2 regions of the Lysinibacillus sp. NPDC097287 genome follow, and region 2 is predicted to be linked to the other one. Evidence: riboswitches for the same ligand, from Rfam matches in the RefSeq annotation. Region 2 holds a riboswitch; the other holds the start of a gene.
The links. Region 2 has a riboswitch for thiamine pyrophosphate ahead of thiW (energy coupling factor transporter S component ThiW). Riboswitches for the same ligand answer to the same signal wherever they lie in the genome.
Positions count from the first base shown of each region.

Region 1: linked by a shared signal. The riboswitch ahead of tenA (thiaminase II) and the one ahead of thiW (energy coupling factor transporter S component ThiW) in region 2 are both predicted to bind thiamine pyrophosphate.

Region 1 covers NZ_JBIWCX010000006.1:112,134-119,565, forward strand. The annotation lists gene ACIQ2D_RS10685 (cysteine desulfurase family protein) at 1-302, shown strand, start outside; gene thiI (tRNA uracil 4-sulfurtransferase ThiI) at 299-1,507, shown strand; gene ACIQ2D_RS10695 (alpha/beta-type small acid-soluble spore protein) at 1,657-1,866, shown strand; gene thiE (thiamine phosphate synthase) at 1,957-2,592, opposite strand; gene thiD (bifunctional hydroxymethylpyrimidine kinase/phosphomethylpyrimidine kinase) at 2,582-3,406, opposite strand; gene thiM (hydroxyethylthiazole kinase) at 3,406-4,161, opposite strand; gene tenA (thiaminase II) at 4,158-4,832, opposite strand; TPP riboswitch at 4,920-5,018, opposite strand; TPP riboswitch at 5,092-5,191, opposite strand; gene mbcS (acyl-CoA synthetase MbcS) at 5,379-6,962, shown strand; gene sppA (signal peptide peptidase SppA) at 7,146-7,432, shown strand, end outside.
Region 2 covers NZ_JBIWCX010000003.1:55,773-63,204, forward strand. The annotation lists gene ACIQ2D_RS05780 (ABC transporter substrate-binding protein) at 1-804, shown strand, start outside; gene ACIQ2D_RS05785 (MFS transporter) at 1,144-2,340, shown strand; TPP riboswitch at 2,404-2,510, shown strand; gene thiW (energy coupling factor transporter S component ThiW) at 2,591-3,091, shown strand; gene ACIQ2D_RS05795 (transcriptional regulator CcpC) at 3,302-4,192, opposite strand; gene cbpB (cyclic-di-AMP-binding protein CbpB) at 4,502-4,945, opposite strand; gene ACIQ2D_RS05805 (short-chain dehydrogenase) at 5,219-5,452, opposite strand; gene fadH (2,4-dienoyl-CoA reductase) at 5,526-6,293, opposite strand; partial or broken gene ACIQ2D_RS05815 (DUF2812 domain-containing protein) at 6,200-6,691, opposite strand; gene ACIQ2D_RS05820 (EAL domain-containing protein) at 6,811-7,432, opposite strand, start outside.

The DNA.
Region 1 (7,432 bases), on a different contig from region 2:
ATATTATATCAACAAATGAAGGTGCAGCACATATTTTATCGTTTAGCGTGCGTGATTTAAAAGGTGAAATAATCATTAATGCCCTCCAAAAGCGTGGTGTTATTGTATCTACATCAAGTGCTTGTTCATCGAAACAAACGAAAACAAGTCATGTTGTTGAAGCTTTACATATGGATGAGCATTATAAAAATGGCGTCATTCGTGTAAGCTTCGGTGCACATGTTACAAATGAAGAAATCGTAAAGTTTAAACTTGTAATAAACGAAGTACTAATGGAACTAAAAGGAGAGCTTTTACAATGATTTGGAAAGAAATTTTAATTCGATACGGTGAGTTATCGACTAAAGGGCGCAACAAAATGGACTTTATCCGTCGCCTACGTGAAAATATCCGCCATGCTTTTGCTGATTTAGGTCAATTACACATCCGCACAGAGCGCGATCGTATGTTTATCGCGATTCAAGATGAGGCACAAATGGATGTATTACTTGAAGGGTTACCGAAAATTTTTGGGATTCAATCATTCAGTCCAGTAGCAGCTTGTGAAAAAGATATGGACGAAATGAAGGCTCTAGCAATTACGATAATGGATACATTTAAAGATGAACAATTAACATTTAAAGTGGAAGTTAAACGTACAGATAAAAATTTCCCATTGGATTCTCATGGGATTCAACGTGAAATTGGTGGTCACGTGTTACCACAGTATCAAAATTTATCGGTAAAAGTAAAAAAACCAGATGTTGAACTTCGTGTAGAAGTGCGTCATGATGCAACATATATGATGGCACAAGTAATTCCTGGCGCTGGCGGTATGCCAGTCGGCTCGAATGGTAAATCATTACTAATGTTATCAGGCGGTATTGATAGCCCTGTTGCTGGCTATTTAATGATGAAACGTGGTGTACGCTTAGAAGCCATTCATTTCTTCAGCCCACCATATACAAGTCAAAATTCACTTGAAAAAGTAAAGGTATTAGCAAATGAATTAACAAAGTTCGGTGCAAATATTCGTCTACACGTCATTCCTTTTACAGAAATTCAAGTACTCATTAAAGATAAAGTACCGTCAAACGTTTCTATGACAACGACTCGTCGTATGATGTTAAAAATTGCAGATCAAGTTCGCGAAGAAATAGATGCACTTGCAATTGTTACTGGTGAAAGTCTTGGGCAAGTGGCAAGTCAAACACTTGAAAGCTTAACTGCTATTAATGCAGTAACGAATACACCGATTTTACGCCCGTTAATTGCAAGTGATAAATTAGAAATTATTGATATTGCTGAAAAAATCGGCACATATGAAACATCAATACAGCCTTTTGAAGATTGCTGTACAATATTTACTCCAGCAAGTCCTAAAACAAAACCGAAGCTTGAAAAAGTCGAGCACTACGAAAGCTTCTCTGATTTCGATGAATTAATCGAACGCGCTGTCAAAAACCGTGAAGTGTACATCTTCCCGAAAAAAGAACAGCCAGTCGATAAATTCGCAGATCTTCTATAAGTAAGAAAAGAACCGTCTCAAAAGCAATATTGAGACGGTTCTTTTCTTATGAAATCAAACTTTCCTTTGCAGTCATATATTACCTCTGATTTATTTCGTATTAAAAATCTAATAAAGCACATTCTATATTCACAAAGGAGGTGAGCAACATGACATCGAACAACAACAGTTCAAACAAACTTGCAGTACCTGGTGTACAACAAGCACTTGATCAAATGAAATACGAAATTGCACAAGAATTTGGTGTTCAATTAGGTGCTGACGCGTCAGCCCGTGCTAACGGTTCCGTCGGCGGTGAAATCACTAAACGTCTTGTACAAATGGCTGAATCTCAATTAAAAGGGATGCCAAAACAATAACAAATAAAAACTCAAATTATGAGTAATTATTTGGCTAAAGACCAGTGACCTTTTAGGCACTGGTTTTTAGTTTGCTTAAATGGCTCAATTTTATGAATGAAAAGTTTTTTTAAAATTTACAACCGTATGTTGAATGTCATTGCTTTCACTAATCGCAGAAATAACAGCTACTCCATCAGAGCCAGCTTCGATTACTGTGTGTGCATTGGAGTTATCTATGCCACCAATGGCGACAATGGGTAATTCAGGATGCTGTGAACGCACTTTCTGTAAAAAAGCTGTACCACTTGGCGCATTTGCATCATGTTTAGAACGAGTTGCAAAAATTGGTCCTATCCCAACGTAATCTGCGCCGTATTGTAAGGCTACTTGTAGTTCAGCATCCGAATGTACAGAAATGCCGAGAAGCATGTTGCCAATTTTTTCTCGAACAATTGAAATGTGTAAATCATCTTGCCCTATATGAATGCCATTTGCGTTTAATTTTATAGCAAGATCTACATCATCATTGATGATAAACGGCACGTGATATTGCTGACATAATTTTTGACAATCACGCGCAAATTTTTCATAAGTATAGCCAGTGAAGGCATTGAGCCCTTTTTCACGGAATTGAAACATCGTAATCCCAGCTTGTAAGGCTTCTTCAAGTATGGCTAATGGTTCGCGTTGTTTAGCATTATCAGAACCCATGATGAAGTAAAGCTGTAAATTCTCACGCTTCAAGCACGGTCACCTCACAAGCTTCAATATTTTTTTTATAAGCAAAATGATTTGTTGGTCCGTGACCATTGCCAATATACAGATCATGTGTAATTGCCATTTGAATAAATTTCTTTGCTTCTACAATGGCTTGTTCTAATGGCAACTCTTGTGCAATAAAAGCTGTTAATGCTGCTGAAAATGTACAGCCTGTACCATGTGTATTTTTAGTGTTTATACGCTTTGATTGCATTGTAAATGTTCGTCCATCATTAAAAAATACATAATCGGTAGCGTATTTTTCATCACTTAAATGCCCACCTTTAATAACAACACATTGCACGCCTAATTGTAAAAGTGCTTGTGCAGCTTGCTGTATATCAGTAACATTTTCAATTTTACTGCCCGTTAGCACTTCTGCTTCTGGAATATTTGGCGTAAGTACAGTCGCTATTGGTAGTAAATGAGTGCGTAATGCTTGGACGGCTTCTTGCTGTAATAAGTTTTCGCCGCCTTTTGCAATCATTACGGGATCAACAATAAGAGGGACTTCCAAATCAGTAATCAAACTGGCGATTTTCTGAATAATGTCCGATGAAAATAGCATGCCCGTTTTAATAGCACCAATTGGGAAATCCTCTAATAGTGCAAGAAATTGCTTTTCAACAAAACTTACTTCTATCGGTAAAACGCCAGTTACACCTAGTGTATTTTGTGCCGTCACGGCAGTAATGACAGATGTGCCGAATACTTCTAATTCTTGGAACGTTTTTAAATCAGCTTGAATGCCGGCACCGCCGCCACTATCTGAGCCAGCGATTGTTGTAACAATACGCATTATTTTTCACCTTCCTTTGAAAGACGATGTAGTTCATTAAGTACAGTTATTTGAAAATCACCAATATATTGTGTGATCGAATTGGCATTTTCAGCAATTTTTTTATAGGTCATTAACGTATCAGCTAGCTGTGCAAAAGGTTCATCTCCCGCGACATACGCAGCACCACAAATGGCACTTAGTAAGCAACCTGTACCTGTAATTTTTGTCATTTGGTGATGCCCACCTGCAATCCATTGTGTTTGTAAACCGTCAGTTATGAAATCCTGTTCACCAGTAACAATGACAATACATTTGTATTGTTGCGCAACTTTTTTTGCTTCATCCGATAGTGCCATTGAACCACTGCCGCTATCAACACCTTTTTGTTGCCAGCTTACATTCGCAATGGCAGCAAGTTCTCCAATATTGCAACGAATAAGGACAAATTTAATTTCTGCTAATAGTTGTTGTACTGTTTCTCGGCGGAAAGTCGTAGCGCCAGCACCAACTGGATCCAATATAACGGGGATACCTAGTGCATTTGCTTTTTTTCCAGCAAGTAGCATCGATTCTTTTGTCCGTTCATTTAGTGTACCAATATTGATTAATAAGGCAGACGCAATCGATACCATTTCTTCAACTTCATGTAATTCATCTGCCATGACTGGAGAAGCACCAATGGCTAATAAGCCGTTTGCTTGGAAATTTGCCACAACATAATTCGTGATACTATGAACAAGAGGCTGTTTTTTTCGAATAGCTTGTAAAATCATTGTACTCTCTCCGGAACCCAATTTTCCTTTGTCCAAGCCATTTCCCAAAATTGTAATTCGTAATAACAGCTATTTTTAAAATGACTCTTTAAGATCGCTAATTTTTCTGGAGAAGCTGCTGCAGCATAAGCGTTCATCATTGAAATTTGTGTTTGAATTGTTACTAGGAAATCCTCACTACTATACATAGCAATCCAATCTTCATATAGCTTAACACCAGGTTTTGCATCTTTGTAATACTGCCCTATTTCTAAATACAGCCATGGACAAGGCATCATTGCAGCAAATGCCTCAGCCACATCACCATTATGCACAGCACTGTACATGTGATTAATATAATTGATAGCACCTGGAGCAGGTTCACTTTGCTCGAGCTCCTCTTTGGTTACATTTAATTCTAAAAAAACAGAACGATGTAATTCGAGTTCAGCTTCATTAATGAACTTCGCCGTTTCTGTGTAGTACGCGAATTCTTCGGGTGTCTCACATTTAGCCGCTGCATATGCTAATACCTTTGCATAGTGCTTTAAATAATATGCATCTTGAATCATATAGTATTTAAATTTATCAATAGGTAAAGTCCCGTCAGCAATCCCTTTTACAAAGGGGTGCTGAAAACTTCCTTCCCAATAGATATCTGTTTCTTTTCTTAATTCATCACAAAATGTCATTATAAGTCCTCCTCTAATTGGTGAACGTAAGCATGCAAAAAAGCTCTTTTTGTTCGTGAAATACACGTAAAAAGAGCTTCTTCATCAAGAAAATGATGTACTGCTCCCTACGTCAGTATTAACTAACAGGTTCAAAGGGTCAGGTTTTACCTTCTCAACTCAAGATGAGTCCCCCCGCAATCAAAATATTTAGTTGAAAATTGGAACAAAAAAAGCTCTCCTATAAGAATGAGGAGAGCGTATGTACAAGAAAAGCACATCGTGATTGTACATTGCTCCCTACGTCAGTGTTAACTAACAGGTTCAAAGGGTCAGGTTTTAACCTTCTCAACTCAAAATGAGTCCCCCTGCAAACATTTGATTTGTCCACAATGTACCATACTTTCCCTGTATGAACAAGGGAAATTTCATTTTATATGAAAAGCGATGACTGATGCCATATGCAAGAGTATGATAGTTGTCATGACTTTTAATAATTAGAGTATTTTTCATTGAAAACTATAAAAATTGAGTTTTATAATGAGCCTAACAAAGGGGGCAATAATGATGAAACGACAAGATCTAATCGCACCAGAATGGTATAACATTGTAGAGGAATTTGAAAATTATGCACAAAATCCTGAGAAAAATGCATTAATTGTTTATAATGAAAACGAAGAAATTGACTATATAACATATGCAAGTTTACTAGAAAAAGCGAATCAAGCAGCGAATGTGTTAACAGCACAGGGATTAACAAAAGGGGATGTTATTCTCATTATGGTGCCTAGATCTATTGAGGCATATGTTGCATATATCGCTGCATTAAAGGTTGGTTTGGCTATTATTCCAAGCTCTGAAATGCTTAGAGCGAAAGATATTGATTATCGTATTTTACACGCTGATGCCAAGGCGGTCATTGCTTATGAACCGTATATTGCACAATTTGACGATGTTGAACATTTAGACGGTTTACAACAATTTGTAATCGGCCATGCACATTCACCGTGGCAACCATTATTTGAAAAGATGGAACAGCAACCTACAACTTTTATCAGTACAACATCGACCAAAAGTACAGATGTAGCATTTCTTGCGTATACGAGTGGGACAACTGGAAATCCAAAAGCCGCTATTCATACTCATAGTTGGGGCTATGCGCATTTACGTACGACGGCACCGAATTGGCTAGGTGTACAAGAAAATGACATCGTTTGGGCAACTGCAGCACCAGGTTGGCAAAAATGGATTTGGAGTCCGTTCCTTGCAACGTTAGGAAGTGGTGCTACAGCATTTGTTTATAAAGGTAAGTTTGATGCAGCTACGTATTTAACATTACTCGAAAAGTTCAAGGTTAATGTTCTTTGTTGTACGCCTACAGAATATCGCTTTATGACGGCGCTTGAAAATTTACGTGACTACAATTTAACAGAAGTTCGCCAAGCAGTATCTGCAGGAGAGCCGTTAAATAGTGAAGTGGTGAAAGTTTTTTCAACTACATTTGACTTGCAAGTGCGTGATGGCTACGGTCAAACCGAAAATACATTACTCGTTGGAACGATGGTTGGTATGGAAGCGCGTGTCGGCTCGATGGGCAAACCAACACCGGGTAATACGGTAGCGATTATCGATGATTTTGGTAATCCAGTTTCGGAAGGTGTTGTTGGTGATATTGCGGTACACAAAGAAACGCCTGCGCTATTTAAGGAGTATTTTAAGGATCCAGAGCGTACAAGTCTACAATTCCGAGGAGATTGGTATGTTACCGGTGACCGTGCATATAAAGATAAAGACGGCTATTTTTGGTTTGAAGGGCGAGGCGATGATGTGATTATTTCTTCAGGTTACACTATTGGTCCGTTTGAAGTGGAGGATGCATTAATGAAACATTCTACTGTGAAGGAAGCTGCAGTTGTAGCAAGTCCAGATGAGGTTCGAGGTAATATTGTGAAGGCATTTGTTGTTTTGCGCGAAGGGATTACCGGAGATTCGTCGCTTATTCAGCAATTACAAGATCATGTAAAGTCTTTAACAGCACCATATAAATATCCGCGTGCTATTGAATTTGTGGAGGAATTGCCCAAGACAGCTTCCGGCAAAATTCGTCGTGTAGAGCTACGTCAACAAGAGCAAATACAATATAATCAATAATTATTTCCTGGGGAATAATGTCGAAAATCAAAGTTCAAGCACATTATATGAACTTTGATTTTTTTATGTGTTAAAATTGTTATTTACGGCACAATGAATTACGGAAAATTCTTGCATAATATTGCAGATAAATGAAACGTTTTATACATTTAGACGTATAACATTTTAAGGAGGCGGAAAAGAATGAATGCAAAAAGGTGGGTAGCCTTAGTTGTTGCGGGTGTATTACTAGTAGTTTCACTAGGAATAAATACGGTATTTGCGTTTTTAAAAGCTGATTTTTTCGGTAACTTTGACAGCGTGATGGCGGGCAATAATTTAGATGTTTATGAAACTGTATTAGAAGGAAATAATTTTGAAGAACGAATTGCTCATTTAACATTGGATGGTACGATTCAAGATGTTGGTTCTGGTTCGGTATGGCAACAGGTTGGCTATGATCATCAGTTTTTCTTAGGGCAATTAGATAA
Region 2 (7,432 bases):
GAATACATGATTGAAAAAATGAAAGAGGAAGATTTACTCATTCCTCTTGACCATTCAAAAATTCCAAACATGAAAAATATTGACCCTTACTTTTTAGATTTACCTTTTGATGACAACAATAAATATTCTCTCCCTTATTTTTGGGGCACAGTTGGGATTGTCTATAATCCTAATTTAGTCGGAGATTTAGACTTCTCTTCTTGGGAAGATTTATGGGATCCTTCATTAAAAAGAACAGTCTTTTTAGTAGATGGTGCACGTGAGGTTATCGGTATGGGCTTAAACAGCCTTGGTTATTCATTAAATTCTTTAGATCACAATGAGTTACGTTCAGCAACAGATAAGTTAATTCAACTTGCGCCAAACGTAAAGGCCATTATTGGTGATGAAATTACACCGTTAATGATTAATAACGAGGCGACAGTTGCACTTACTTGGTCTGGTCAAGCAGCAGACATGATGTATGAAAATGAAGACTTAGACTTTGCGGTACCTGAAGAAGGTTCGAACTTATGGTTTGATAATATGGTCATTCCAAAAACTTCGAAAAATATAGACGGTGCACATGCTTTCATTAATTTCATGTTAGATGCTGACTCCGGTGCACAAAACGCTGATTTTGTTGGCTACTCTACACCAAACGTTGCCGCAATGGCTTTAATGGATGAGGAAGTTGTCACTGACGAACGTTATTATCCTTCAGAGGAACAACGCGACACATTAGAGGTTTATAAAAACTTAGGACCTGATTATTTAGGCAAATACAACGAACTGTTTTTAGAATTTAAAATGAGTATTCGTTAAAGAACAAATGCGCTAAAGCGCTCGTTTACATCCGACAAGCGCTGGAGAGCCCGAAGCAAAAGTATGCGTTCCACCACTTTTGCCCGAGGGATCGAAGCGACCTCGAGGATGTAGCGCTTTAGCCTAGCCGTCAACTTTGCCCTAGGCTATCCATAATAAAAAAATCTGTTATTTCCTTAACAACAAAATAAAGCTGTCACCCCAGTTAGTCACTGGAGTGATAGCTTTTTGTAATTGAAAATAAAAGTACGCAGTCAGACTTTTAGTCAATAGCAACTTAATATCCATTATGTTAGACTGTAGTATATTTGAATAGACTACGCAAAAGGAGGCTATAAAATGGCCCAACAGACATCAAACAAGGCAGCTTTATATATTTTAATGTTTAATATGTTCATTGCGATGGGAAGCATTGGTATCATTATTCCTGTCATGCCCGAATATTTGAAAATTTTCGGTGCAGCAGGACAAGTTCTCGGTCTGCTCATTGCATCGTTTGCATTAGCACAATTTGTATTTTCACCAATAGCTGGAAACCTCTCGGATCAATATGGTCGTAAGAATCTTATTGTTTTTGGACTTGTGGTAACAGGTCTTTCACAAATTGCTTTTGGACTTTCAACAGAAGTTTGGATGCTCTTTGTTGCTCGCTTTTTAGGAGGCTTAGGCTCTGCTTTCATTGCACCCCCGATTATGGCATTTGTAGCGGATGTCACTACATATGAAGAACGTGGTAAAGGTATGGGGATGCTTGGGGCTGCCATGTCTCTAGGCTTTATGATTGGTCCTGGAATTGGCGGCTTCTTATCTACAGTCAGTCTTCACTTTCCATTTTATATGGCTGGAGCTGCGGCAATTTTAGCTGCCATATTATCGTTAGTGTTGTTGCCAAACACAAAACCAAGCTCATCACAAAAAGCACAAAAACAAGACAATCTTGCTAAGCAGATGATACGCTCAGTCAAAATGCCCTACTTTGTTATGCTGATCATCATGCTTGTTTTCTCGTTTGGCATCGCCAATTTCCAAGCGACTTTATCTTTATTCGTCACACAGAAATTCAACTACACACCAACAGATATTGCAATAATACTAACAGTTGGTGGTGCTGTCGGTGTCGTTGTTCAAATGTTTATCATTACACCACTGTTTAAACGTTTTGGTGAAATGAAGGTTGTATTAGTCAATTTACTCGTTGCATCAATATCAATCTTCTTAATTTTATTTGTATCAGGCTTTGCATTAATATTAGTTGTTGCAACAATTTTCTCTACAGCAACAACGCTCATTCGTCCAGCCGTAAATACGCTGATTTCCAAGCTGGCTGGTAGTGAACAAGGCTTTGCCGCCGGACTCAACAATGCCTATATGAGTCTTGGCAATATGATTGGTCCTGCTTTAGCTGGCATATTATTCGACTGGAATATGGACAGCCCTTATATTTTCGGTGCTATCATTTTATTTGCCTGCTTCCTTCTTGCCCTCATTTGGACAATGAAAAAAGCACCTCATTTAATGAAGCCAGATTCTAATTAATCTGAAAGTTAATTGACTATTTTTAGCAGTATGGTACAGTATTAATGAAAAATTAAATCGCTTCATGACCACTAGGGGAGTCTTTTTAAGGCTGAGACGTGTATTGTATACACGGACCCTTTGAACCTGATCTAGTTCACACTAGCGTAGGAAAGTGGCGACACTTGCTTTTATAATGACTAAATGCAAGGCCGCTTCCTACATTTTTGGGAAGCGGCCTTTTTTTACGATTAATGAAGGAGTGAAAGATTTGTCTATTCGAAAATTAACCGTCATGGCATTATTAGTTGCTATTGCAGTAGCAGGCTCAACATTTATCTCTATTCCAACAGGTATTGCACGTGCCTATCCTGTACAACACGCCATTAATGTCATCAGTGCCATCTTACTGGGACCTTTACCTACTGTCATGATTGCCTTTGTAACAGCCATCATCCGTATCTTAACAGGTACAGGCTCACTCTTAGCGATTCCTGGCAGTGTCATCGGTGCACTATTTGCAGCCCTTGCCTACAAATACAGCGAAAAAACGTGGCTAGCTGGTGCCGGTGAAATGTTTGGTACAGGTATACTTGCTTCACTTGTCGCAGTACCCTATTCTCACCTACTAATGGGGACATCTGTGGCGGCCCTCTTTTTCATGCCTGCTTTTTTAACTTCTAGTGTCGTTGGCGCCACCTTGGGAGTAGTTATTGCTAAAAGTCTACAAAAAACTGTTTTTGTTAATGGACTTAACTCAACATTGCGATAAGACATTAAAGTATTTTTCACCGCTCGATTTCTATGACATTCCTCTAATAAAATTTAGGCTATTTTCTAAGGTTAGTTGCTATAATACATTGAGATAGAGTAAATCTACAACATGTTTAGATTTACTCTCTGTTTTTTTGTTTTGGTATCCTGCAAATCGAATAACGAAAAAAGGACTCTTTAGTTTGAATAAACTTTAGAGTCCTTTTTCTTATTTCGTATAATCAAATAAACAACGAGCATGATCCTGTACCACTTCCACAAATGCTTCTACCTGGCGCAGTTCAAATGAAGATTCATAACCAATTAACCAAGTATCCCGCGTTAAGCCAAATTCTTTTTCATTGTTCATTAGCGCTATTTTGTTGACACCATCATCCTCATTTAAAGTAATTGATGGTAAAATTGCATAGCCAATCCCATTCAATGCCATTTGCTTACACGTCTCAATTTGATCTACTAAAATTTGACGACTTGGATTGGATGCAAAGTGTCGCTGCCACCACTGTTGAATTTCCTGATAATAATTCGAATCACTTTTAAACTGAATAAATGGACGGTCTGTCGTAAGGACATCCTCCACTGTTTTCAACTCTTTGTCTACTAAATAAAGCGTATCTCGGAAAAGATGAATTTTCTCACCTTTCCAATCGACCTGTCCTCGTACAATCCCCACATGTGCCTCGCCCTCATACAGTGCTTTGACAATTTCAGAGCTCCAGCCTGTCATTAGTGAAATTTTCGCCTCAGGGTATTTCGTTACAAAATCCTTTAATACTTTTGGTAGCCAGTTTTGTCCAACAATCGAAGCACAAGCAATTTTCAGTGTGCCGTTCACTTTTGTTGTCAGTGCCTGAATCATTTCGAAAATTTCTTCTTTCTTCGCAATCATTTCATTAGCATAGGAAATAACAAGCTCTCCGGCAGGTGTTGCCGTCAATCCTTTTTGCGAGCGAATAAACAGCTGTGTTCCCCATTCTTTTTCTATGGTTTGTAGACGCTGTGAAAGAGCCGGCTGCGATAAGAATAATCGCTCTGCTGCCTTTCGCATATTGCGTTCTTCTGCTAATATTTTTAATATTTCTGCCTCTGTTACCGTCAAAAAAGTAACCTCCTACTCAAATCAATTACTCTTCGGCGTAATTACGCGCAAAAAACATCTGCTGCTGACGCTTCGCTTTCGCTCAAATAACATCTGTGACATCCGCCGGAGGCATCGGGCCAACAGGATGTTGGTCACTCAGGCGTTGCCTCAGGACGCGGCGATCTTAGCCTGGGTTCGACTATTCAGCCGGCTTTTGGGCAATCACTGAAAAAGGCTACAGCCGAATTCATCTCATCACTTATTGAGGTGGGATGAATGCTGAATAAAGATAAAAAGGGCTCAATAATTACTTTGAGCCCTCCTAAACTAGTTTTCTTTTTGATAAATATATTTTTTCAATTGTTTTAAAATAACGCGTCTCGTTAGGATGCCAGCAAATAAGCCTTCTTCATCGACCACACATAAAAAGGCATGGTTAATGACTAAATCTAACGCCCGCTGGAAATTATCTGTTGTTTTTAACACGGCCAAATTTTTATCCATAATCGTATCTACCTTAATGTCGGGTAGTTTTTCGTACTCAATATGTTCGAGCCCTAAAATCGCTTCAGTAATCATCTTCATACTTAGTAAGCCTTGAAGACGGTATTTCATATCTAATACGGGAATGGATGAATATCCTGTACGCGTTAGCACTAGTAATGCATGCTCTGCACTATTTCCACTTTGCACATGTGCAACTTTTTCGGATGAAATAATAAAATCACTAATTGGCATTGCTAATAAATCTTTGCTGTTAGTTGAAATCATGAACCTCTTCTCCTTTTCTGTCCTCAATATGCAGAACAGGATGCTTCCTCTTTATCATATCATAATTTTTCCTAAAATGACCATGACAAGACCGAGAAGAGTTTTTATGATATTCATGAATTATTTCAACCTTTCGAGAAAAAATAAACATGATAGTAACTTTCGCCAAAACCTATTTTATCCCTTACGACCGAAAAACATTCGTGATAATTGGTAGGTGCTTTACAGAATCCAGCAAGTGACTCTACACCTGCCGAATACTGTGAAGTTACTCTAATATCCTGCTTTACTCCAATAATAAAAAATCATGATACCACAAAACAATAAAAATAAAATGTAAACCCAAGGAATTGGATTCAAAATCGTTGCATGTTCTTTAACCGATTCTGAAATCGGTGTATCTTTTTCTGAGTTTCGCTCCGTTGTCATTTTTGCAATACGCATAGTAGAAACGAAGGCAATCACACAAATAATTGTAATCGTAATAAGAGCTGGTATTAACCACATACCCACAGGCAAAACTCCTTCCTTTGCCCATTAGTATGCGTCAAACCAGCTTCTCTTTATGCAAGGTATTTAATTAAAACGGGAACGGATTTAACCATTGCCCACCATCCAACGTGACACATTCTCCGTTCATATATCTTGCTTTATCTGACATCATAAATGTCGCTAAATCTGCAATTTCTTCCGGCGTACCAATACGACTTAACGGCACAGAGTCCAATGTTCTTGCAGCAGCTGCCTCTGATTCAAAAAGCTTTGATGCTCCACCTGTTCGTTCAATTGGTCCTGGAGCAATAGCGTTAACACGAATACCATACTGTTTTCCCCACTCAACAGCTAGTGTTCTTGTCACTGATAAAACGCCTGCTTTTGCTGCCGCCGAATGAATGACTCCTGCACCTGCATTCCAAGCATACGTTGCAACCATATTAATCATAGATCCTTTAATCTTGTGTTCTATCCAGTACTTTCCGACAGCTGACGAACAGTAAAACGTGCCATTCAACACGATATCAATAACCGCTTTCCAACCATTTGGAGACAAATCCTCTGCTCGCACAATAAAATTCCCTGCCGCGTTATTGACAAGTCCATCCACTTGTCCAAATTTCTCTACCGCAAAGGCAACCATCGCTTCTGCTTGCTCTGGTATACGAACATCCATCTGAAATGTTTCAATTGAATTACCCGCTTCAGAAATAAACGTTTTTGCCTCTGCTAATCGATCTTCATTGCGACCTGTAATGACTACGTTGGCTCCTTCAGCAACAAATTGCTTCGCCATATAAAGCCCCATCCCACTTGATCCACCTGTAATAATAATGGTTTTCCCCTGTAACATACCATTTCCCCCTTTGCGAAAGTCAAAAATGAATTACTATTCAGTATTTTACTACAAATCCTCGTTAATGTCTTAATATATCTATAAAAATCGATAATTCCATAGTTTTCTCCAATACCCCGGTAATCTTCAGACATAAAAGTCATCATTAACCAAAATATAATAGCAAGTGCAAATAGTATTGAGGAAATTAGTTTCACTGGTTGATCTAATCGATTTAACTTATCCAACATAGATTCTCTATCACTATAAATGGGTGTCGTATTAGGAAGTGCTTTGAAAATATGCATATCATAAGTAGAACAGGCATGTGTCCCGCCAGCAAAAGAAAATAATTCTAGGTATTCCTCTTTTTCGTCTGGTTTTAATCTGCGATAATCAATCCTATAAATAACGTCATCTGGCTCACCATGCTAAAGCCCGTATCCCAGTTGCTCTAATAATTTCAATTTTGCACTTCCATTATTTTTTGAGAACCAAAAAAGTGTGATGCATTAACAATGCGTCACACTTTCTTTCAACTAACAAAATATTGTTGTATTACTGCTTCTACTGTCAAAGGCTTATTGTATAAATACCCCTGCCCCTTCTGACAGCGATAACGTTTTAAAAAGGCCACCTGGAATTGCTCTTCAATACCTTCCGCCACTACCTCTAACCCTAAATTATGCGACATTGAAATAATCGCTTTAATAATGGCTTCATTTTTTTTATCTTTTGCTATATCTGCAATAAATGATTGATCAATCTTTATTGTATCAATAGGGTACTCCTTCAAATAACTTAAAGAAGAATACCCTGTGCCGAAATCATCGACAGAAACATGCACACCTAAACTTTTTAATTCCGATAAAATCGAATAGGTTTCATTCACATTCGTCATCGAACTTTCTGTAATTTCCACTTCCAATAAAGTAGGCTCTACATCATATTTATTCAGTGTATCATTTATTTTTCGTGCAAAATCTTCTTTTCTGAATTGCTTTGGTGAAATATTGACAGCAATACGAACCGGTCGATAGCCCAGTTCCTTCCACTCTTTTTGGTAACGACATACTTCCTCTATAACCCAATCGCCAATGCTAATAATTAAACCTGATGCCTCTGCTAACGGAATAAATTGTGCAGGAGACACAAAT